4 regions of the Mesorhizobium sp. XAP4 genome follow, and region 2 is predicted to be linked to each of the others. Evidence: predicted binding sites of a transcription regulator. Region 2 holds the regulator's gene; each other region holds the start of a gene.
What was found. The regulator PhoB, encoded in region 2, activates phosphate uptake and scavenging genes when phosphate is short. The targets are predictions, from matches to a motif close to TGTCATNNANCTGTCAT.

Region 1 (4,972 bases), on a different contig from region 2:
CGTGACGACGACACGCCTCATCGCAGGTCCTCCCCGGTGATGACTGCAGAAAGCGTCAGGCCGAAGCCTTGTCGATGTACTTCACGGCATCGCCGACGGTCAGGATGGTCTCGGCCGCGTCGTCGGGGATCTCGACGCCGAATTCTTCTTCGAACGCCATGACGAGTTCGACCGTGTCGAGGCTGTCGGCGCCCAGATCATCGATGAAGCTCGCCTGCTCCGTCACTTTGTCGGCATCGACGCCAAGGTGCTCGATGACGATCTTCTTGACGCGCTCTGCGGTGTCACTCATTTGGGCATCCTCGTCTTTTGTTTGTCTGTCTTCGTTAGCGGGCAGAATGCCGCTAATCAAGCTGAAAGATGGTCCTGCCGGAAACGCAACGACTACGGACCGATTTTTGCCCGAACCGCCGGGTTGCGGGTCGCATTACACGAAAAATAGCTGAGGTCCAAGCCGAAATGGTCTCTTTACACAACCCGCCGGCGTTGCTGCAGAACCTCGTTCAAATCATAGCCATGCCGCCATTTACGTGGATGGTCTGGCCGGTGACGTAGGCGGCTTCGTTGGAGGCGAGATAAGCGACGGCGGACGCGACTTCGACGCTGGTGCCCATGCGCCGCGTCGGGATCGCCGCCATGATCGCCTCTTTCTGCTTGTCGTTGAGCTTGTCGGTCATTGCCGATTCGATGAAGCCTGGTGCAACGCAGTTAACGGTGATGTTGCGGGTGGCGATCTCCTGCGCCAGCGACTTGGAGAAGCCGATCATGCCGGCCTTGGAGGCGCAGTAATTGGTCTGGCCGGGGTTGCCGGTCACGCCGACCACCGAGGTGATGTTGATGATGCGGCCATGGCGGCGGCGCATCATCGGATGGGTGAGTTCGCGGGTGAGCCGGAAAACGGCGGTCAGATTGACCTCGATCACGCTGTCCCAATCGGCATCCGACATGCGCACGAACAGCCCGTCCTTGGTGATGCCGGCGTTGTTGACCAGGATGTCGACGCCTTCGAGATCGGCCTCGGCTTTCTGGCCGAGCGCCTTGACGTCGTCACGGTTGGACAAATTGGCCGGGAACAGCTTGACCCGGTCGCCAAGCTCGCTAGCCAGCGCGTCCAATTTCTCGATGCGGGTGCCATGCAGGCCGACGATCGCGCCTTGCGCATGCAGCATCCGGGCGATCGCCTCGCCGATGCCTCCCGATGCGCCGGTGACGAGCGCCTTGCGGCCAGTCAATTCGAACATTTTTGTCTCCTGATTGAGAAGAGAACACCCCTTTGCAGGGAATGGGATCAAATGGGGCTTTATGCAAGCGCTGCTAGCGTCGCCTCGACCTCAGCCGCCGAGCCGACCGACGCAGTGGCGATGTCGCGGTTGATGCGCCGCGCCAATCCCGAAAGCACCTTGCCGGCGCCAATCTCATAAAGCGTGGTGACGCCATTTGCGCCGAACCACTCCACGGTCTCGCGCCAGCGTACGCGGCCGGTTATCTGCTCGACCAGGCGGCGGGCGATCTCGTCCGGATCGCTGGTCGGGCTGACCGTGACATTGGAGAGGACGGGAACGACCGGCGCATTCTTTGTCACACCGGCGAGTGCGTCGCGCATGACGTTCGCGGCCGGCGCCATCAGCGCCGAATGGAAGGGCGCGGACACCTGCAGCATCAGTGCGCGCTTGGCGCCTTTCTCAGTGCACAGTTTCGCCGCCAGTTCGACCGCGGCCCTGGCGCCGGAAATGACCAGTTGGCCGCCGCCATTGTCGTTGGCGATCTGGCAGACGGAGCCTTTGGCAGCCTCGGCGCAGGCTGCTTCGACATCGGCCTGTTCCAATCCGATGATCGCCGCCATGGCGCCCTCGCCGGCCGGCACCGCCGCCTGCATGGCATTGCCGCGGATGCGCAGCAGCCTGGCGGCATCGGCAACCGAAACGAAGCCAGCGGCCGCGAGCGCCGAATATTCGCCCAGCGAATGACCGGCGACATAGGCGATCTTGCCTTTCAGCGAGAAGCCGCGCGATTCCAGCGCCCGGATCGCGGCCAGCGACACCGCCATCAGCGCCGGCTGCGCGTTGGCGGTCAGCATCAACGTCTCTTCCGGCCCTTCCCAGATCAGCTTCGACAGGTTTTCGCCGAGCGCGTCGTCGACTTCCTGGAAAATTCTGCGCGCCTCGGGACAGGCCTCGGCGAGATCCTTGCCCATGCCGACTGCCTGGCTGCCTTGTCCAGGAAAGGTGAATGCAACGGCCATGCGCGGGCTCCCAAGGGCTGGTTTTGCTTGCCTGATAGACGAGTTTTTCTTGCCTGTGACGCAAGGCAGGCCGCCAAGTCAAGCCCGGTTCGACCCTGCTCGACGGCAGCTTCATCCGCCGAGTGCCTGTTCCGAAAGGCTTTTTGGCGATCACTCCTGATGAAAACCGCTCACGATTCGTTTGCTGGCTCTTCTTATTTTGGCCACAGGCGCTAGCTTTGCGTGACAATTCCATGACAATCGAGTGACGTGCTTGTCGCTGGGTGGGGAAGTTAAAGTGGCAAAGAGTTACAAACGCGCCGGCAAGGCCGCGCCACAGTTCCTGGAAGACGACCCCTCCACCGGCTATCTGCCGGGCAGGAGATGGCCGGTCGTGCGCTATGGGCTGATCAGCCTGGCGATCGCCGCCGTCCTGGTGTTTGCCATCGAACTGATCGTGCGCGGCGACTTTGCCGGCACGGTCTCCTTCTTCCTGCAGCCGCTCAAGCCGGGCTGGACCACCATCGTCGTGTTCGCGCTGATCCTGATCGGCCTCGATGCGGTGCTGGGCCGCAGCCATCAGAGCCTGATGATCGTCGCGCCGCTGACGCTATCGCTTGCCTTCGTCGGCCACCAGAAGTCGCATTATCTCGGCGATCCGCTCTATCCGACCGATTTCCTCTATGCCCGCCAGATCTTTGCGCTGTTGCCGCTTTTGGTGCGCGACCGGCCGATGACCGCGCTCGCCATGGTCGTCGGCATCGTCGCCGGCCTGTCGCTGCTCGTCTATGGCTGGCGGATGTGGCGCCGCAAGGTTCCCGCACTCAGCCGCAAGGGACGCCTTGCGCGGCTGACGCTGGCAGTGCCGCTGCTCGCCTTCTTCGTTTCGATCATGGACTATGCCACGTTCTCCTGGACCAGGGACCGGTTGCAGATCATCCCGATCATGTGGGACCAGAAGGAAAACTATGCCTCCAACGGTTTTGCGCTGGCCTTTGCGCTCAATGTGCCGATGGCGCATGTCTCTGCGCCGCCGGGCTATTCCGACAAGGCGATCGCGGCGATCGCCAGGCCCGATGTGACCGCCTCGGTGCCGGCCGAGAAGCCTGACATCATCATCGTCATGAGCGAGTCCTTCTGGGACCCGACCAAGCTGCCCGGCGTCACCATCACGCCCGATCCGATCCCCAATGTGCGGGCGCTGCGCTCCGGCTCGATGTTCTCGCCGGAGTTCGGCGGCATGACCGCCAATATCGAGTTCGAGGCGCTGACCGGCTTCTCCAACGCGTTCCTGCCGGCCGGCAGCATCCCCTACCAGCAATATGTGCGCACGCCGACGCCGTCGCTGGCAACCTTCCTCAAGAGCCAGGGTTATCGGGCGCGCGCCATCCATCCGGGCACCAACTGGTTCTGGAACCGTGGCGCGGTCTACGCCGATTTCGGCTTCAACGATTTCAAGTCGGAAGAGACGCTGCCGCCAATGCAAAAGCGCGGGCCACTGGCATCGGATGCCGCGATGACCGACGAGATCATCAGCGAGGCCGACGCCAGCGAAGAGCCGGTATTCTTCTTTGCGGTCAGCCTGCAAAACCACGGTCCCTACGAACCGAACCGCTATTACAGTCCCACGCACAGGGTGCAGGCGCCGATCAGCCAGTGGGCGCGCGAATCGCTGCTCAGCTACGCCGAAGGCTCAGCCGATGCCGATCGCGGTCTCGAACGCCTCGTCGAATGGGCAAAGACACGCTCCCGCCCAACCGTGATCGCCTTCTTCGGCGACCATCTGCCGCCGCTCGGGCCGGTCTATGTCGAAACCGGCTTCCTGAAGGACAATGTCGCGCCGCGCAAGGAAGCGTCGCCCGAGGCTGCCCTCGAGCATCATGAGACGCCGCTGGTCATCTGGTCGAACCGCACCGGGCCGGCTGAGCACATGGGCGCTGTCAGCCCGGCCTTCCTGCCCTATCATATCCTGAAGACGGCCGGCATCAGCCATCCCTACTACACCGGCTTCCTGGGCGAGATGAGCGAACACTACCGTGTCGTCGACCGCAATTTGCTGCTGACGCCGGCTGGCGAGGCCACGCCCGATTGGGCGCGGCAGAAGGAGATCGATCCGGCGATCCGCGATTTCCGCCTGCTGCAGTACGATATGATGTTCGGCAAACGCCACGCAGCGCCCGACTTCTTCCCCGAAACGGTCGACAAGATTGTCGCCGCGCATACGAGTTGAGGCCAGCGATTTCCTCAGAGCCTGCTGGTCCGTCTCGGTTCGCGTGTTCAGTTGGTCAATTGCAGCTTCGTGAAGTTGTTGGCGATCTGAAGGAACACGTTCGGCAGTTTGGTCGGATCGTTGACGGCATAATAGTTGCTCGGATCCGAGGCGCAGGCGCTGTAAAGCGCACGGTTGGCTGCGGTGTCGGATTGCAGCACCATGGTGTAGATCTGCACGCCCTCGTTCTTCAATTGCGTGCAAACGTTTTTGGTCCAGCCGTCGACATTGCGCGCAGCGGTCGTCTGGTTGTCCGATCCGAAGCGGCCGCCAGCCAGATAGCCATAGGATGTGTAATCCGACTTTGTCGGTTCTTGTTCGCTGGCCATAGACGACGTTCTCGCCGTCGGTGAGCAACAGCACGATCTTGCTGATGCCGGGCGTCTTCCACGGCGCTCCGTCGGTGTAGGGCGCGGCGGGCGACAGCACACGCATACCCCATGACAGGCCCTCGGAGACATTGGTACCCGAGCCATTCCACT
Region 2 (4,972 bases):
CGTTCAGATATTTCGAAGTGGTCCGGATCAGTTACAGGCCGCGACGGTGCCGGCAGCGACACCCGCGCAGACTTCGTCCTTCTTGATCCAGCCAGCGTCGATGACGACGTTGAGATTGTCCTTGGTGATGGCAACCGGAGTCAGGAACAGCGACTTGACGGTGTTGCCGCCCGGCGTCGTGAAGTCCTTGGCGCCGGCGATGTCGCTCGTCTTCTTGCCGTCGGCCAGTTGCGAGGCGATCTCGGCGGCATTCTTGCCGAGCTCGCGCGCGTCCTTCCACACCGACACGGTTTGCGTGCCCAGGGCGATGCGGTTCAGCGCGGCGTGGTCGCCGTCCTGCCCCGAGACCGGCACGGTGCCGGCCAAGCCTTGAGCCGTCAGCGCCGCGACGACGCCACCGGCAGTGCCGTCATTGGCCGCGACCACCGCGTCGACCTTGTTGTCGTTGGCGGTCAGGAACTGTTCCATGTTCTTCTGGGCGTTGGCGGGCAGCCAGCCATCCGTGTAGGCTTCGCCGACATTCTTGATCTTGCCGCTGTCGATGGCTTCCTTGAGCACTTCCATCGAGCCCGAGAACAGGAAGTCGGCATTGGGATCGGCACCGGAGCCCTTGATGAAGACGTAGTTGCCTTCCGGCTTGACCTTGAACACTTCGCGGGCCTGCATGCGGCCGACTTCCTTGTTGTCGAAGGTCAGATAGAAAACATCCTTGTTCTCGATCAACCGGTCATAGCCGACGACCGGAATGCCTTCGTCCAGGGCTTTCTGCACGGCCGGGCCGATGGCCGAAGCATCCTGCGCCAGGATGATCAGGGAATTGGCGCCCTGCGAGATCAGGCTTTCGACGTCCGTAAGCTGCTTGCCGGGATTGGACTGCGCATCGGCGGAGATGTACTTGTCGCCGGCGGCCTCGATCGCCGTCTTCATGGCGGCCTCGTCGGTCTTCCAGCGTTCCTCCTGGAAGTTGGACCACGAAACGCCGACGACTTTGTCCTTCGCCTGCGCGACAGACGCGAGCGTCAGCGACATGGCGGCACCCGCCAGGATGGCGGCTGTGAATCTTTTCATATTATCCTCCCTGCGCCGCGTATGGCGCGACCAAACTGGCCCGAAGGCCGGCACAAAGGCCCTATTTTTTCGAGCCTCGAAAAAATACTGGGCCAACGCCCGAACGCTGTCAACATCGATTCTGATGGATTTTGATGTCGTTTCGAATTTTTTTCGGGCCTCGGAATAAATAAATGACACGGCGCGCGGCTTCTGCCAGTATTTGACCGCGTCACCGACAGCGTTCCAGGGCAGGAAGAACCGCGGCGACCGGGAGGATATGAAAGAGCATGTCGGTCGGAATCCGCCACGACGATTTGCGCCGCCGCAACCGCGCGATGGTGATCGCCGCGGTGCGCCGCGCCGGACAGCCGTCGCGCACCGAGATCGCCGCAACCACAAGCCTCAGCCATTCGACGATCTCGGCGATCTCATCCGACCTGATCGTCGAAGGCATCCTGACCGAAAGCAAGCCGAGCGAGGCCGGCTCGCTCAAACGCGGCCGTCCGCAGGTCGGCCTCAGCCTCAATCCGGAAGCGGCCGCGGTAATGACCGTGGTGCTGTCGCTGAACTTCCTCTCGGTCGCCGTCATCGACTATGCCGGCCAGGTAATATCCGAGGAACAGCGCCGGCTCGACACGCTGACGATGTCGCGCGACTCGCTGATCGGTGAGTGCACGGCAATCGTGCGGCGCCGCCTGGAAGATCCCGACCTGGACGTGCGCAGCATCGCTCGTATCGCGCTGGCCGTCCAGGGCATCACGGACACCCGTGCCCGCGCCATGCTGTGGTCGCCGATCACGCCGCACACCGACATCGCCTTCGCCGACATATTCGAAGAGGAGTTCGGCGTCCCCGCCATTATGGAGAACGACTGCAACATGATGGCGGTGGCGCTGCGCTGGCGCGATCCCGATCGTTACCGCGACGATTTCATCGCTATCCTTTTGTCGCACGGCATCGGCATGGGGCTGGTGCTGAAGGGCGAATTGTTCACCGGCACCCATTCCTCGGGCGGCGAATTCGGCCACATGATTCATCGGCCGAACGGGGCGCTGTGTCGCTGCGGACGGCGCGGCTGCGTCGAAGCCTATGCCGGCAATTATGCCATCTGGCGCAACGCGCGGCAGATGGGCGAGGATGCAGAACCCGTCGCCGATGTCAGCGACGTCGACATGCGCGCCCTGGCTGCCGCCGCCCGCGAGAGGGACGGGCCCGAACGGGAAGCCTATCGCAAGGCCGGCGAAGCGCTCGGCTACGGCCTCGGCAGCCTGTTTGCGCTGATCGATCCGGCGCCGGTCGCCATGGTCGGCGTCAGCGCCGCCGCCTTCGACCTGATCGAGCCGGCATTGCGGCAAGCGATTGCCCAGACCGCCGGCGGCCAGCATTCCAAGTCGATTTCCTTCGACACCGAGCCGAACGAACTGCCGCTGATCCGCGAAGGCTGCGCCATGCGGGCGCTGATCTTCGTCGATCAGGAGATTTTTGCGCCGGGCGTGCAGGCGAGATCCGGTCTCGGCGGCAAGAACGTGGCGTGAGTTCAAACGAGGGAGTTCAGTCCTCGCGAATGGCGTAACCCGCCCCACGGATGGTGCGGATGACATCGGGCATACGGCCGTTGTTGACCGCCTTGCGCAGCCGGCCGACATGCACATCGACCGTGCGTTCGTCGATGTAGATCGTCTCGCCCCAGACATTGTCGAGCAGTTGGCTGCGCGAGAACACGCGGCCTGGATGGCGCATCATGAATTCAAGCAGGCGGAATTCCGTCGGCCCGAGCCGGATCTCGCTCTTCTTGCGATAGACACGGTGCGATTCGCGATCGAGCACGATATCGCCGACCTTCAGCACGCTGGACAGCACTTCCGGCTTGGCCCGGCGCAGCAGCGCCTTGACCCTGGCCATGAACTCCGGCGTCGAGAAAGGCTTGACCAGATAGTCGTCGGCACCGGTCGAGAGGCCGCGCACGCGGTCGCTTTCCTCGCCTCGCGCGGTCAGCATGATGATCGGCAGCCGCTCGGTCTCGGGACGCATCCTTAGCCGGCGGCAGAGTTCGATACCGGAAACCGCAGGCACCATCCAGTCGAGCACCAGAAGGTCTGGAACGTTCTCCTGCAGCCGGATTTCGGCCTCGTCGCCGCGCGTCACCACCTCGACCTGGTAACCTTCGGATTCGAGATTGTAGCGGAGCAGCACGCCTAGCGGCTCCTCATCCTCCACCACCATGATGCGTGGCGCGATCATCGGCTGGTCACCCCTGTCATGCCGCTGGCGCGGACATTGCCGTCTCGTCCTGCTTCGGACGGTTGGCTGGCAACTGCGTGCCGGTCAAAACATAATAGGCATTTTCGGCGATGTTGGTCACGTGGTCGCCGATCCGCTCGAGGTTCTTGGCGCAAAACAACAGGTGCGTGCACGCCGTGATGTTGCGCGGATCTTCCATCATGTAGGTCAGAAGTTCGCGGAACACCGATGTGTATTTGACGTCGATGCGTTCATCATTGTTTCTGAGCGTGGCAAGCGCTGCCGCGTCAGCGGCGGCATACTCGTCGACGACCCCCTGCACCTGGATCAGCACCAGCTGCGCCATCGCGTCGATCGAATGCGAAAGGTCGTGCGGCGTGACGCTCAGCCCGACAGTGCCGACGCGCTTGGCGATGTTCTTGGCAAGGTCACCGATGCGCTCGAGGTCGCCGGCCATGCGGATCGAACCGACTACCGCACGCAGATCGTTGGCCATTGGCTGGCGCTTGGCGATCAGCGTGATAGCACGATCGTCCAGCTCGCGCTGGCGTGCATCCATGATGGCGTCGTCGGAAACCACCCGCTGCGCCAGCGCATTGTCCGAATTGAGCAAAGCCCTGGTCGAGCCACCGACCATCGAGCGGGCGAGATCGCCCATGTCGCGGATCAGCTGGCTGATCTGCTCCAGATCCTCATCGAAAGATGCGACGGTATGTTCACCCATGATCTTCGTCCCTCATATGCCAGAGATCAGCCGAACCGGCCGGTGATGTAGTCCTGGGTGCGTTTGTCGTCGGGGGTGGTGAACATCTTGTCGGTGGCGCCCTCCTCGACCAGATAGCCAAGATGGAACATCGCGGTGCGCTGCGACACGCGCGCTGCCTGCTGCATCGAATGGGTGACGATGACGATCGTATAGTTCTGACGCAGTTCGTCGATAAGTTCCTCGACGCGAGCGGTGGCGATCGGGTCGAGCGCCGAACACGGTTCGTCCATCAGGATCACCTCGGGTGACACGGCGATGGCGCGTGCAATGCACAGGCGCTGCTGCTGGCCACCGGAAAGACCCGTGCCAGGTTCCTGCAAACGGTCCTTGACCTCGTTCCAGATCGCCGCCTTCTTCAGGCTGGACTCGACGATCTGATCCATGTCGGCCTTGCGCTTGGCCAATCCGTGGATGCGCGGCCCATAGGCGACGTTCTCGTAGATCGACTTGGGGAACGGATTGGGTTTCTGGAACACCATGCCGACGCGCGCCCTGAGTTCGACGACATCGATGTTCTTGTCGTAGATGTCCTCTTCGTCGAGCGTGATCTTGCCGGTTACCCGTGCTGAATCGATGGTGTCGTTCATGCGATTGAGGCAGCGCAGGAAGGTGGACTTGCCGCAGCCGGAGGGGCCGATCAGCGCCGTCACCTGGTTCAGGCGGACGTCGAGATCGACGTCGAACAGCGCCTGCTTCTCGCCGTAGAACACGCCGACCTTGTCGCCGCGCATTTTGATCACTTCGTTCGACTTCATCTTGTCGCCCACTGCGTTTTCAAGGGACTGTTCGGTCATGATGTTCATACCAAAATGCCTTTTTTCTACCAGCGCCGCTCGAACCGACGCCGAAGCACGATCGCGGTGATGTTCATGGCCATGAGGAAGACGAGCAGGATGATGATGGCGCCGGACATAC
Region 3 (4,972 bases), on a different contig from region 2:
GACCATCGCCGACACCGCCAAGGTGCTGTCGCGCTATGTCGATGCGATCATGATCCGCACCACCTCGCATGAGCGGCTGCTGGAATTGACCGAGAACGCCACCGTGCCGGTGATCAACGGACTGACCGACGATACCCATCCCTGCCAGCTGATGGCCGATATCATGACCTTCGAGGAACATCGCGGTCCGGTAGCCGGCAAGACCATCGCCTGGACCGGCGACGGCAACAATGTGCTGCATTCCCTGCTCGAGGCCTCGGCCCGGTTCCGCTTCAACCTCAACGTCGCCGTTCCCGAAGGCAGCGAGCCGGCGCAGAAGCATATCGATTGGTCGCAGGCGCATGGCGGCAAGCTGCACTTCACCCGCTCGCCCGAGGAAGCCGTCGACCAGGCCGACTGCATCGTCACCGATTGCTGGGTGTCGATGGGCCAGGAGCATCGCGCCCGCGGCCACAATGTGTTCTCGCCCTACCAGGTCAATGCCAAGCTGATGGCGAGAGCCAAGCCGGACGCGCTGTTCATGCATTGCCTGCCGGCGCATCGCGGCGAGGAAGTGACAGACGAGGTTATCGACGGACCGCATTCGGTGGTCTTCGACGAAGCCGAGAACCGGCTCCATGCCCAGAAGGCCGTGCTTGCCTGGTGTCTAGGCGCTTGAAGTGTCTGGGCGCTTGATCCCTGGGAGCTTGATCTGCGGGCGTGTGATGCCTATTTGCGCCGCATCACGCAAATCAAGCGCGTTTCGACGCATGCGCCCCGGAGGGCGGCATCGCCGCGCCCTGGAGCTTTGTCATGTTGGAAACCTATCAAGTGACTGAACATCACCCCAAACTCGGCGAATTCGGCTATGCCGGCGACGATCACGTCGTGCCGTTCGAGGTCGGCCCTCTCGACGTGCGCGGCCGCACGGTCCAACTCGGGCCGATGCTGGACGCCATCCTCAGCCGCCACGATTATCCCGAGCCGGTCGCCCGCCTGCTGGCGGAGGCCTGTGTGCTGACCGTGCTGCTCGGCACTTCGCTGAAGTTCGAGGGCAAGTTCATCCTGCAGACCCGCACCGACGGACCCGTCGACATGCTGGTTGCGGATTTTTCCACGCCCTCGGCGCTGCGCGCCTATGCGCGTTTCGATGCCGACCGGCTGGAAGCGCTGGTCGCGGCGGGCGAAACCTCCCAGCAGACGCTGCTCGGCAGTGGCGTGCTGGCGCTGACCATCGACCAGGGCGCCCATACGCAACGCTATCAGGGTATCGTCCAGCTCGATGGCGAGACCCTGGAAGACGCGGCACGCACCTATTTCCGTCAGTCGGAGCAGATCCCGACGGATATCAGGCTGTCGGTGGCCAAGCTTTTGACGCCCGGTCCCGGCGGCGCCCGCGAGCAATGGCGCGCCGGCGGTATCCTGGCGCAGTTCCTGCCGCAGTCGCCCGAGCGCATGCGCGTCCCGGACCTGCCGGGCGGCGATGGCGATCCGCGTGAGGAGATCCACGATCCGGTCGACAATTCCTGGCAGGAGTTGCTGGCTCTGCTCGGCACCATCGAGCCGACCGAACTGATCGACCCGACGATCGGCGCCGAGCGGCTGCTCTACAGGCTGTTCCACGAGCATGGCGTGCGCGTCTTCGGCGGCGTTCCGGTCGCCGACCAGTGCTCGTGCTCCAGGGACAAGATCCGCGGCATCCTCGAGGGTTTTTCCGCCCAGGAGATCAAGGACAGCACCGAAGACGGCGGCATCCACGTCGCCTGCGAATTCTGTTCGAAGCAATATGATTTCGACCCGGCGGAATTCGCGGCCCAGTAGAGTAGAAACCACGCCTCACCGGTCGCTCCGCGGCCGGTGAGGCGAAATCAATTCACCGTCCGCCGCGTCCCCGGCAAGTCCAGCGAAAACGCCGGAATGGCGATGTCGAACGTCTCGCCCCGCTTGTTGCGCATCGTGTAATGCCCGACCATGATGCCGGACGGTGTCGAGAGCGGGCAACCGGATGTGTACTGGTAGCTGTCGCCGGGATTGAGTTCGGGCTGGTCGCCGACCACGCCGGGGCCGCGCACTTCCTCGACCCGGCCGGTGCCGTCGGTGATGTGCCAATAGCGCGACAGAAGCTGCACGAAATCGTCCGACTGATTGTCGATCGTTATCTGATAGCCCCAGACATAGCGGTTCTCAGAGGGATCCGAACGGTCCTCCAGATAGAACGGCCTGACCTGCACTTCGATGTTGCGCGTGACGGCGCTATACATAAGCGGCTCCAAAAAACGGTTCCAGCGGAACTTTCGGCGCTCCGTGCGGTTAGGTCAACCGATCGAAGCCTCCTCTGGCCGGCCTCGCGGGCAGGTGCCGACAAAGAATGTCATTTAAGTGACATATGACAATGGTGGTGTGCGCGGACTGGTGACGCGCGACTCGGGCGCTCTGCTGAACTGTTGAAACCGGCCATCTTGCGGACCGGTTTTCCTGGAGTGACCGGATCTCGATGCAACTCACTCTCATAGCCGCCACGCTTTCAACTGTCCTCATCCTCTCGAATCTCGCCAGCGTCGTGCTCGCCGCGTCGCGTCTGAGACGGCGTCGCACCATTGCGCCGCCGGCCGGCAAGCCGCGGCCGATGTCGATCGTCGTGCCGTCGCGCGGCGTCGAGCCGTTCACGCAGGAGACGCTGGAGCGCGCCTTCTCGCTCGACTGGCCGCGCTATGAGCTGATTTTCTGCGTCGCCCATGCCGACGATCCGGTGGTCAAATTGATAAACAGGACGATCGTCCGGTTTCCGAAAGTGCCGGCCCGGCTGCTTGTCGGCGACGGCCGCATCAGCGCCAATCCGAAACTCAACAATTGCGTCAAGGGCTGGGAAGCGGCGCGGCACGACTGGGTCGTCCTGGCCGATTCCAACGTGCTGATGCCGAGGGACTACATCCAGCACCTGATGGCTGCCTGGCGGCCCGGCACCGGCCTTGTCTGCTCGACGCCGATCGGCTCGCGGCCGGCCGGCTTCTGGGCCGAGGTCGAATGCGCTTTCCTCAACACGCTGCAGGCGCGCTGGCAGTATGCCGGCGAGGCGCTCGGCCTCGGCTTTGCCCAGGGCAAGAGCATGCTCTGGAACAAGCCGATGCTCGACGCCAATGGCGGCATCCGCGCGCTGGCCGCCGAGATCGCCGAGGATGCCGCTGCGACCAAGCTGGTGAACAGTCTCGGCCTGCGCGTCAATCTCGTCGCCGCCCCCTTCGAGCAGCCGCTTGGCCGGCGCTCGTTTGACGACATCTGGTCGCGTCAGGCCCGTTGGGCGCGCCTGCGCCGCGTCACTTTCCCGCTGTTCTTCGCACCCGAAATCCTGACCGGCGCCGTGGTGCCGCTGGTGCTTGCGCTGATTGCAGCGGCAAGCGCCGGCTTCAGCCTCTGGGCAACCGCCCTTGCCGTGCTGGCGGCCTTCTACCTTCCGGAGTGCGCCCTGGCCTGGTCCAAGGGCTGGTACCTGTCGCCACGCATGGTCGCCGCGATCATGGCGCGCGACCTGATCCTGCCGGCGATGTGGGCGCGCGGCTGGCTCGGCGGCGCCGTCGACTGGCGCGGCAATGCAATGACCATCGGCACCAAGACGGCCGAGCTGGAAGAGACGCCGTCCGGCGCCTGAAGGCCTCCTACCTGGCCTTCAGCGCCTGCGCGATGTCCTCGAGCAGATCGTCGGCATCCTCCAGGCCAACCGACAGCCTGAGCGTGCCCGGCCCGATGCCGAGCTCGGCGCGCGCCTCGTCGCTGAGATTCTTGTGCGTCGTCGTCGCCGGGTGGGTGATCAGGCTCTTGGCGTCACCGAGATTGTTGGAGATCAGGACGATGTCGAGCGCGTTCTGCAAGGCGAAGGCCGCCTGCTTGCCGCCCTTGACGTCCAGGCAGATCAGCGTCGAGCCGCCCGACATCTGCTTCTTGACGATGTCGGCCTGCGGATGGTCGGCGCGGCCGGGATAGATGACGCGCGCGATTTCCGGCCGTTCGGCCAGAAAATCCGCGATCCGGCCGGCACTTTCCGTCTGCTGGCGTACGCGCAGCGGCAGCGTTTCCAGGCCCTTCAGCAGCGTCCAGGCGTTGAAAGGCGAAAGGCTTGGGCCGGTATGGCGGAAATAATCGTGCAGGTTCTCGTCGATCCACTTCTTGTCCGACAGGATGACGCCGCCGAGGCAGCGCCCCTGGCCGTCTATGTGCTTGGTCGCCGAATAGACGATGATATGGGCGCCGAGCTGCAAGGGCTTCTGCTGTAGGGGCGTGGCGAAGACATTGTCGACGATCAGCCTGGCGCCGATCGAATTGGCAAGCGAAGCGACAGCGGCGATATCGACCACTTCCAGCGTCGGATTGGTCGGGCTTTCCAGGAAGAACAGCTTGGTGTTCGGCTTGACCGCCTTTTCCCAGTTGGCGATGTCGGTGCCGTCGACCAGCGTCGCCTCGATGCCGTATCTCGGCGCCAGCGTCTCGACCACCCAGCGGCAGGAGCCGAACAGCGCACGCGCCGCCACGATATGGTCGCCGGCCTTGGCGCTGCACAGAAGGGCGGCCGTCACCGCGGCCATGCCCGACGCGGTGGCGCGCGCGTCTTCCGCACCTTCCAGCGCGCACATGCGCTTCTCGAACATGTCGACGGTCGGATTGGCGTAGCGCGAATAGATGAAACCCGGCTCTTCGCCCTTGAAACGGGCTTCGGCGGCTTGCGCCGTTTCGTAGACATAGCCTTGGGTGAGATAGATCGCTTCTGACGTTTCGCCGAAACCGGAACGCAGCGTTCCGCTGTGCACGAGTGCCGTCTGAGGCTTCCAGTTGCGCTTCTTGGTGCTCATCGCTTTTCTTCCAGACACAAAAAAACCGGCCGCGAAAGTCGCAACCGGTCCATACGGCCTTGCGGCCCGACGGTCCTTTAGCGACTTGTTTAACGTGGCTGCAAGCCGACCGGCCAAATCACCACGGGATAACGACCCTTTAGACCCGCACC
Region 4 (4,972 bases), on a different contig from region 2:
AGCATCGGCGCCAGGCCGGCCCGCCCCGGCTTCGGCAATCGGCAGGCGAGCAGCCGGTCGAGCCACGCCTCCGCACCCAGCCCCGACACCGCATAGCGCGCATAGGCCGAGATATCGACGAGGCCGGCGGCGCGCCGCACCTGCAGCGCCTCCTCGCCGACGATGTCGAAGGCGTTGGAGCGCCGCAGCGTCGTGCTCTCGGCAAATCCCATCGGCGCGAAATAGGCCGGGATTTCCAGCCCCCAGGAAGCCGTCCATTCGCATCCCGCCGCGCTCATGCCGTCATAGGCGCCGGGGCGTTTCAGCGGCCGGCCGGCGGGCAGCCGTTCATTGGGAAAGGTCATGACGAAGCGGCGCGAATAGAACTGGCGCGTCGTCTGCCTGAGATATTCGCGGTTGGCGGCGAAGGCACCGTAGCGAGCGATATCCATGCCGAAGATGTCGGCCTGCGGTTCGCCGAAAATCATCCATTCGGCCAGCGACTTGCCGACGCCGCCGCCCTGGCTGAAACCGGCCATGACGCCGCAGGCAACCCAGTAGTTCTTCAGGCCGCGCACCGGCCCGACAATCGGATTGCCGTCCGGCGTGAAGGTGAAGGCGCCGTTGACCCATTTGCGGATACCGGCCGTCGCCAGGCAAGGGAAGCGCTCATGCGCCTTGGCGAGTTCCGGGCTGATGCGGTCGATGTCTTCCGGGATCAGCTCTATGCCGTAGTCCCACGGCGCTCCGTCCATGTTCCAGTGCTTTGGGTTCTGCTCATAGACGCCAAGCAGCACACCCTTGCGCTCCTGCCGCAGGTATGAAAAGCCGTCGAGATCGACGGCGATGCCGATTTCCGTGTCAAGTGCTGCGATCTCCGGAATGTCATCGGTGATGAAATAGTGGTGCTCCATCGGCGTCACCGGCAGGTCGACGCCGGCCATGCGGCCGAGCTGCTTCGCCCACAGCCCGCCGGCATTGACGACATGCTCGGCGATGATGGTGCCCTGCTCGGTGATGACGTCCCAGCGCCCGTCGGCACGTGCTTTCAGCTCGACGACCCGGTTGCGCAAGATGATGTCGGCGCCGCGCTTCTTCGCAGCACCCGCATAGGCATGCGTGGTACCGTACGGGTCGAGGTGACCCTCGTTGGAATCATGCAGGCCGCCTAGCACGCCGGTGACGTCGACGATCGGGCAGATCGCCTTGATCTCGTCGGGCGTGACCAGGCGCGCGGTCTCGATGCCGACCGACTGGAACACGGCCCAGGCTGATTTCAGCCACTCCCAGCGCGCGGGATCGCTGGCGATGTTGACGCCGCCCGTCATGTGCAGGCCGATATCCCAGCCGGATTCGGCCTCGATCTCCCGGTAGAGATTGATGGTGTAGTCCTGCAGCGCCGCCACGTTGGGATCGGCGTTGAGCGCATGGAAGCCTGCCGCCGCGTGCCAGGTCGAACCGGCCGTCAGTTCTGCGCGCTCGATCAGCGCCACATCGCTCCAGCCGAACCGCGTCAGGTGATAGAGCACCGAGGCTCCGACCACGCCACCTCCGATGACGACTGCGCGGTAGTGCGACTTCAAGGCTTCCCCTCCACGGTTGGTCCGAAGACTGGAGCATATATCTACTAGACATAAGTGTCCAGTGCCGGCGCGCGCATCGTTTTTCGTCGACCGCCGGCATGCACTGCGCGCTGTCACGCAAGCATCATGTTCGCGCCGTAGACCGCATTTCGGGGAGGCTTGCGCAGCATCATCGATGTCGCACCTCTTTCAGTTTTTCGTCCCGCGGCCGCTCCGGCACATCCGTCACAAAGAGGATTATCCATGAAGCACCTGTATCGACCCGCGTCGCTTGGCGTCGCGCTGGCCTTGTTCACCGCCTTGGCGCCGGCGCTCGCCGACAGCACCGCGACCGTCGGCGGCCTCGTCAACAAGGGGCTGGTCGGCGTCGGCCGCATCCCGGCCGCTCAGCGCGACAAGTTCGGCGAGACCTTCGGCTCGGGTTCCGGCATGGCGATCGACGCATCAGGCTGGACGCATGACACCGCCGGCTACAGGGGTTCGCTCTGGCTGTTGCCGGACCGTGGCTACAATGTCGTCGGCACCACCGACTACCGGCCGCGCCTCAACACGATCGCCATCGAATTTGCTCCGGTCGCACCGGGCGCGGCACCTGCTGCCGGCCAGGAGCAGACGGGCGTCAAGGCAACGCTCGCCGACACCATGCTTCTCACCGACGACAAGGGGGCTGATGCCACAGGCCTCGACCCGCTCAACGGCGTGCGCGCGGCAAGCGGCGACATGCCGATCCTGCCGCAAGCCGACAATGGCAAGCTGGCGCTCGACAACGAGGCGATCGTGCGGCTGCCCGATGGTTCGATGTTCATCTCCGACGAATACGGCCCGAACATCTATCGGTTTTCCGCCGACGGGCATCTGCTGTCGGCAACCCAGCCATCGGCCGCCTTCGTGCCGATGCGCCACGGCACGCCGAACTTCGCCTCGGACAATCCGGGACCCGGTGCCGCCGAGCCCGATCCGAAGGACCCCGAGACCGGCCGCCAGAACAACCAGGGCCTGGAGGGAATGGCGATGACGCCGGACGGCAAGTTCCTGATCGCGGTGCTGCAATCGGCGCCCCGGCAGGATGGCGGCGATTCGCCCGCGACGCGCCAGAACACGCGTGCGCTGGTCTATGACGCGTCCGACCTCGCCCACCTCAAACTGGCGCATGAGTATGTCGTGCCGTTGCCGGTGTTCAAGGATGCCAAGGGCAAGACCAAGATCGCCGCGCAGAGCGAGATCGTGGCGCTCTCCGACAAGACCTTCCTGATGCTGGCGCGCGACAGCGGCAACGGCCAGGGGCTGAAGGGCGACACCTCGCTGGTGCGCCAGATCTTCGTCGTCGACGTCTCGGCCGCGACCGACATCGCCGGCGGCGCCTTCGATGCCGCCGACAAGCCGCTGGCGCCCAAGGGCGTGCTCGACCCGTCGGTGATGCCGGCCAAGCTGACGCCGTTCATCGACATCAACGACAAGGGCGAACTCGGCCGCTTCGGCCTGCACAATGGCGCGCCGAACGACAAGAACAACCTGTCGGAGAAGTGGGAGGCGATGTCGGTGGTCAGCGTTCTCGATCCGAAGCTGCCCGACGACTACTTCCTGTTCGTCGCCAACGACAACGACTTCCTCGCCCAGGACGGTTTTCAGGTCGGCGCACCCTACAAGGCGGAAGACGGCGCCGATGTCGACACCATGTTCCTGGTCTATCAGGTCACGCTGCCGGGTCTCGCCGGGAAGTAACGGCCACTGCACGGGCGGGCGCGCTTGGCGCGCCCGCTGGGCTCGCGGCAGGCATGAACGGGGCAGCGGCCTTTCAGCCGCGCGTTCGCAAGGGTGCATCTCGGTCCCGCCTGCGATATCATCGTGGACTGGATCCAAATCACCATCCGCCGAGTTGCCCGCCATGGACGAAAAAATGCCCGCGCGCCGGCGCACCGGCGACCTGACCAGCGGCCCGATCCCGCGCACGCTTCTGCTGTTCGCCCTGCCGGTGCTCGGCTCCAACGTGCTGCAGTCGCTCAACGGCTCGATCAACGCCGTCTGGGTCGGCCGTTTTCTCGGCGAATCGGCGCTGACCGCCACCTCTAACGCCAACCTCGTCCTGTTCCTGATCCTCGGCACTGTGTTCGGCATCGGCATGGCGGCCACCATCCTGGTGGCCCAGTCGGTCGGTGCCCGCGACCTGCCCGAGGCGCGCCGCATTGTCGGCACCAGCGCGACGTTCTTCTTCCTCGTCTCGGTTGTCTTCGCGGTCTGCGGCTGGATCTGGGTTGACGCCATTCTCAACACGCTCGGCACACCGGCCGACGCCTTGCCGCTGGCGCGCTCCTATCTGCGCATCATCTTCGTCGCCGTGCCGATGATGAACCTTCTGTCCTTCGTCATGACCGTGCTGCGCGGTGCCGGCGATTCACGCACCCCCTTCTTCTTCATGGCGCTGGCCGTCGTCCTCGACATCGTGCTCAACCCATTGCTCATCGCCGGCATCGGACCGTTTCCCGAACTCGGCATCGCGGGCTCCGCCACGTCCACGCTGATCGGCCAGACGGTTAGCGTGATCGCCATCCTGATCGTGCTCTATGTGCGCAAGCATCCGCTGCGGCTGGCCGGCGCCAACCTCGCTCTGCTGCGGCCCGATCCCACCTTGCTGCGCATCGTCGTCTTCAAGGGCGTGCCGATGGGCCTGCAGATGATCGTCATTTCGGCGGCGGCACTGACGGTGATGGGCATCGTCAATTCCTACGGCTCACAGGTCGCCGCCGCCTACGGCATCGCCGCCCAGCTGTGGACCTACATCCAGATGCCGGCGCTCGCCATCGGCGCCGCGGTGTCCTCGATGGCGGCACAGAATGTCGGCGCCGGGCGCTGGGACCGGATCGGCCGCATCGCCGCCTCAGGCGTCGGCTTCAACCTCGTCCTGACCGGCGCACTGGTTGCCGTGCTGTCGGTTTTCGACCGTTCGGTGCTGAGCCTGTTCCTGAGCCGCGACAGCGCGGCGATCGACATCGCCGTCCACATCAACAATGTCGCCTCGTGGTCGTTCATCCTGTTCGGCATAACCATCGTGCTGTTTGCCACCGTACGAGCCACGGGTGCCGTGATGCCGCCGCTGATCATCCTGGTCATTTCGGTGCTGGTCGTGCGCACCGGCTTTGCCTATTTCATGCGTGGCGTGATCGGCGAGGAAGCGTTGTGGTGGAGCTTCCCGGCGGGTTCGATCAGCTCGCTTGTACTGGCGGCGGCCTACTATCGTTTCGGCCGCTGGCGCACCACGCACATGATCGAGGACAGGCCGGCCGCCGGCGAGCCGCCGGACACCGGTCTTGGCGTGCCGCGCGGACGCGCGCATCTTTCGCCTGAAACACCGAACGGCTGAAGCCAACCCGGTTCCGCTGGACCGCTCCAGGCCCTCAACGCCGTTGTTGTTT

Region 1: P3C39_RS17020 (LTA synthase family protein) is a predicted target of PhoB. The motif match lies at 2,465-2,481, and genes of this name have one in related genera.
Region 3: P3C39_RS19655 (ceramide glucosyltransferase) is a predicted target of PhoB. The motif match lies at 2,349-2,365, and genes of this name have one in related genera.
Region 4: P3C39_RS04305 (esterase-like activity of phytase family protein) is a predicted target of PhoB. The motif match lies at 1,674-1,690, and genes of this name have one in related genera.

The regions. Positions count from the first base shown of each region.
Region 1 covers NZ_JARIXW010000003.1:739,017-743,988, reverse strand. Annotated here, with positions in the region: gene fabF (beta-ketoacyl-ACP synthase II) at 1-21, opposite strand, end outside; gene P3C39_RS17035 (acyl carrier protein) at 56-292, opposite strand; gene fabG (3-oxoacyl-[acyl-carrier-protein] reductase) at 504-1,241, opposite strand; gene fabD (ACP S-malonyltransferase) at 1,301-2,242, opposite strand; gene P3C39_RS17020 (LTA synthase family protein) at 2,520-4,451, shown strand; gene P3C39_RS17015 (hypothetical protein) at 4,499-4,819, opposite strand.
Region 2 covers NZ_JARIXW010000005.1:289,065-294,036, reverse strand. Annotated here, with positions in the region: gene xylF (D-xylose ABC transporter substrate-binding protein) at 28-1,068, opposite strand; gene P3C39_RS22810 (ROK family protein) at 1,338-2,585, shown strand; gene phoB (phosphate regulon transcriptional regulator PhoB) at 2,602-3,291, opposite strand; gene phoU (phosphate signaling complex protein PhoU) at 3,308-4,015, opposite strand; gene pstB (phosphate ABC transporter ATP-binding protein PstB) at 4,042-4,860, opposite strand; gene pstA (phosphate ABC transporter permease PstA) at 4,878-4,972, opposite strand, start outside.
Region 3 covers NZ_JARIXW010000004.1:430,341-435,312, forward strand. Annotated here, with positions in the region: gene argF (ornithine carbamoyltransferase) at 1-658, shown strand, start outside; gene P3C39_RS19645 (Hsp33 family molecular chaperone) at 793-1,800, shown strand; gene apaG (Co2+/Mg2+ efflux protein ApaG) at 1,848-2,240, opposite strand; gene P3C39_RS19655 (ceramide glucosyltransferase) at 2,474-3,625, shown strand; gene P3C39_RS19660 (O-succinylhomoserine sulfhydrylase) at 3,633-4,820, opposite strand; SAM riboswitch at 4,878-4,955, opposite strand.
Region 4 covers NZ_JARIXW010000001.1:853,572-858,543, reverse strand. Annotated here, with positions in the region: gene P3C39_RS04310 (FAD-dependent oxidoreductase) at 1-1,562, opposite strand, end outside; gene P3C39_RS04305 (esterase-like activity of phytase family protein) at 1,806-3,284, shown strand; gene P3C39_RS04300 (MATE family efflux transporter) at 3,460-4,920, shown strand; gene P3C39_RS04295 (MFS transporter) at 4,955-4,972, opposite strand, start outside.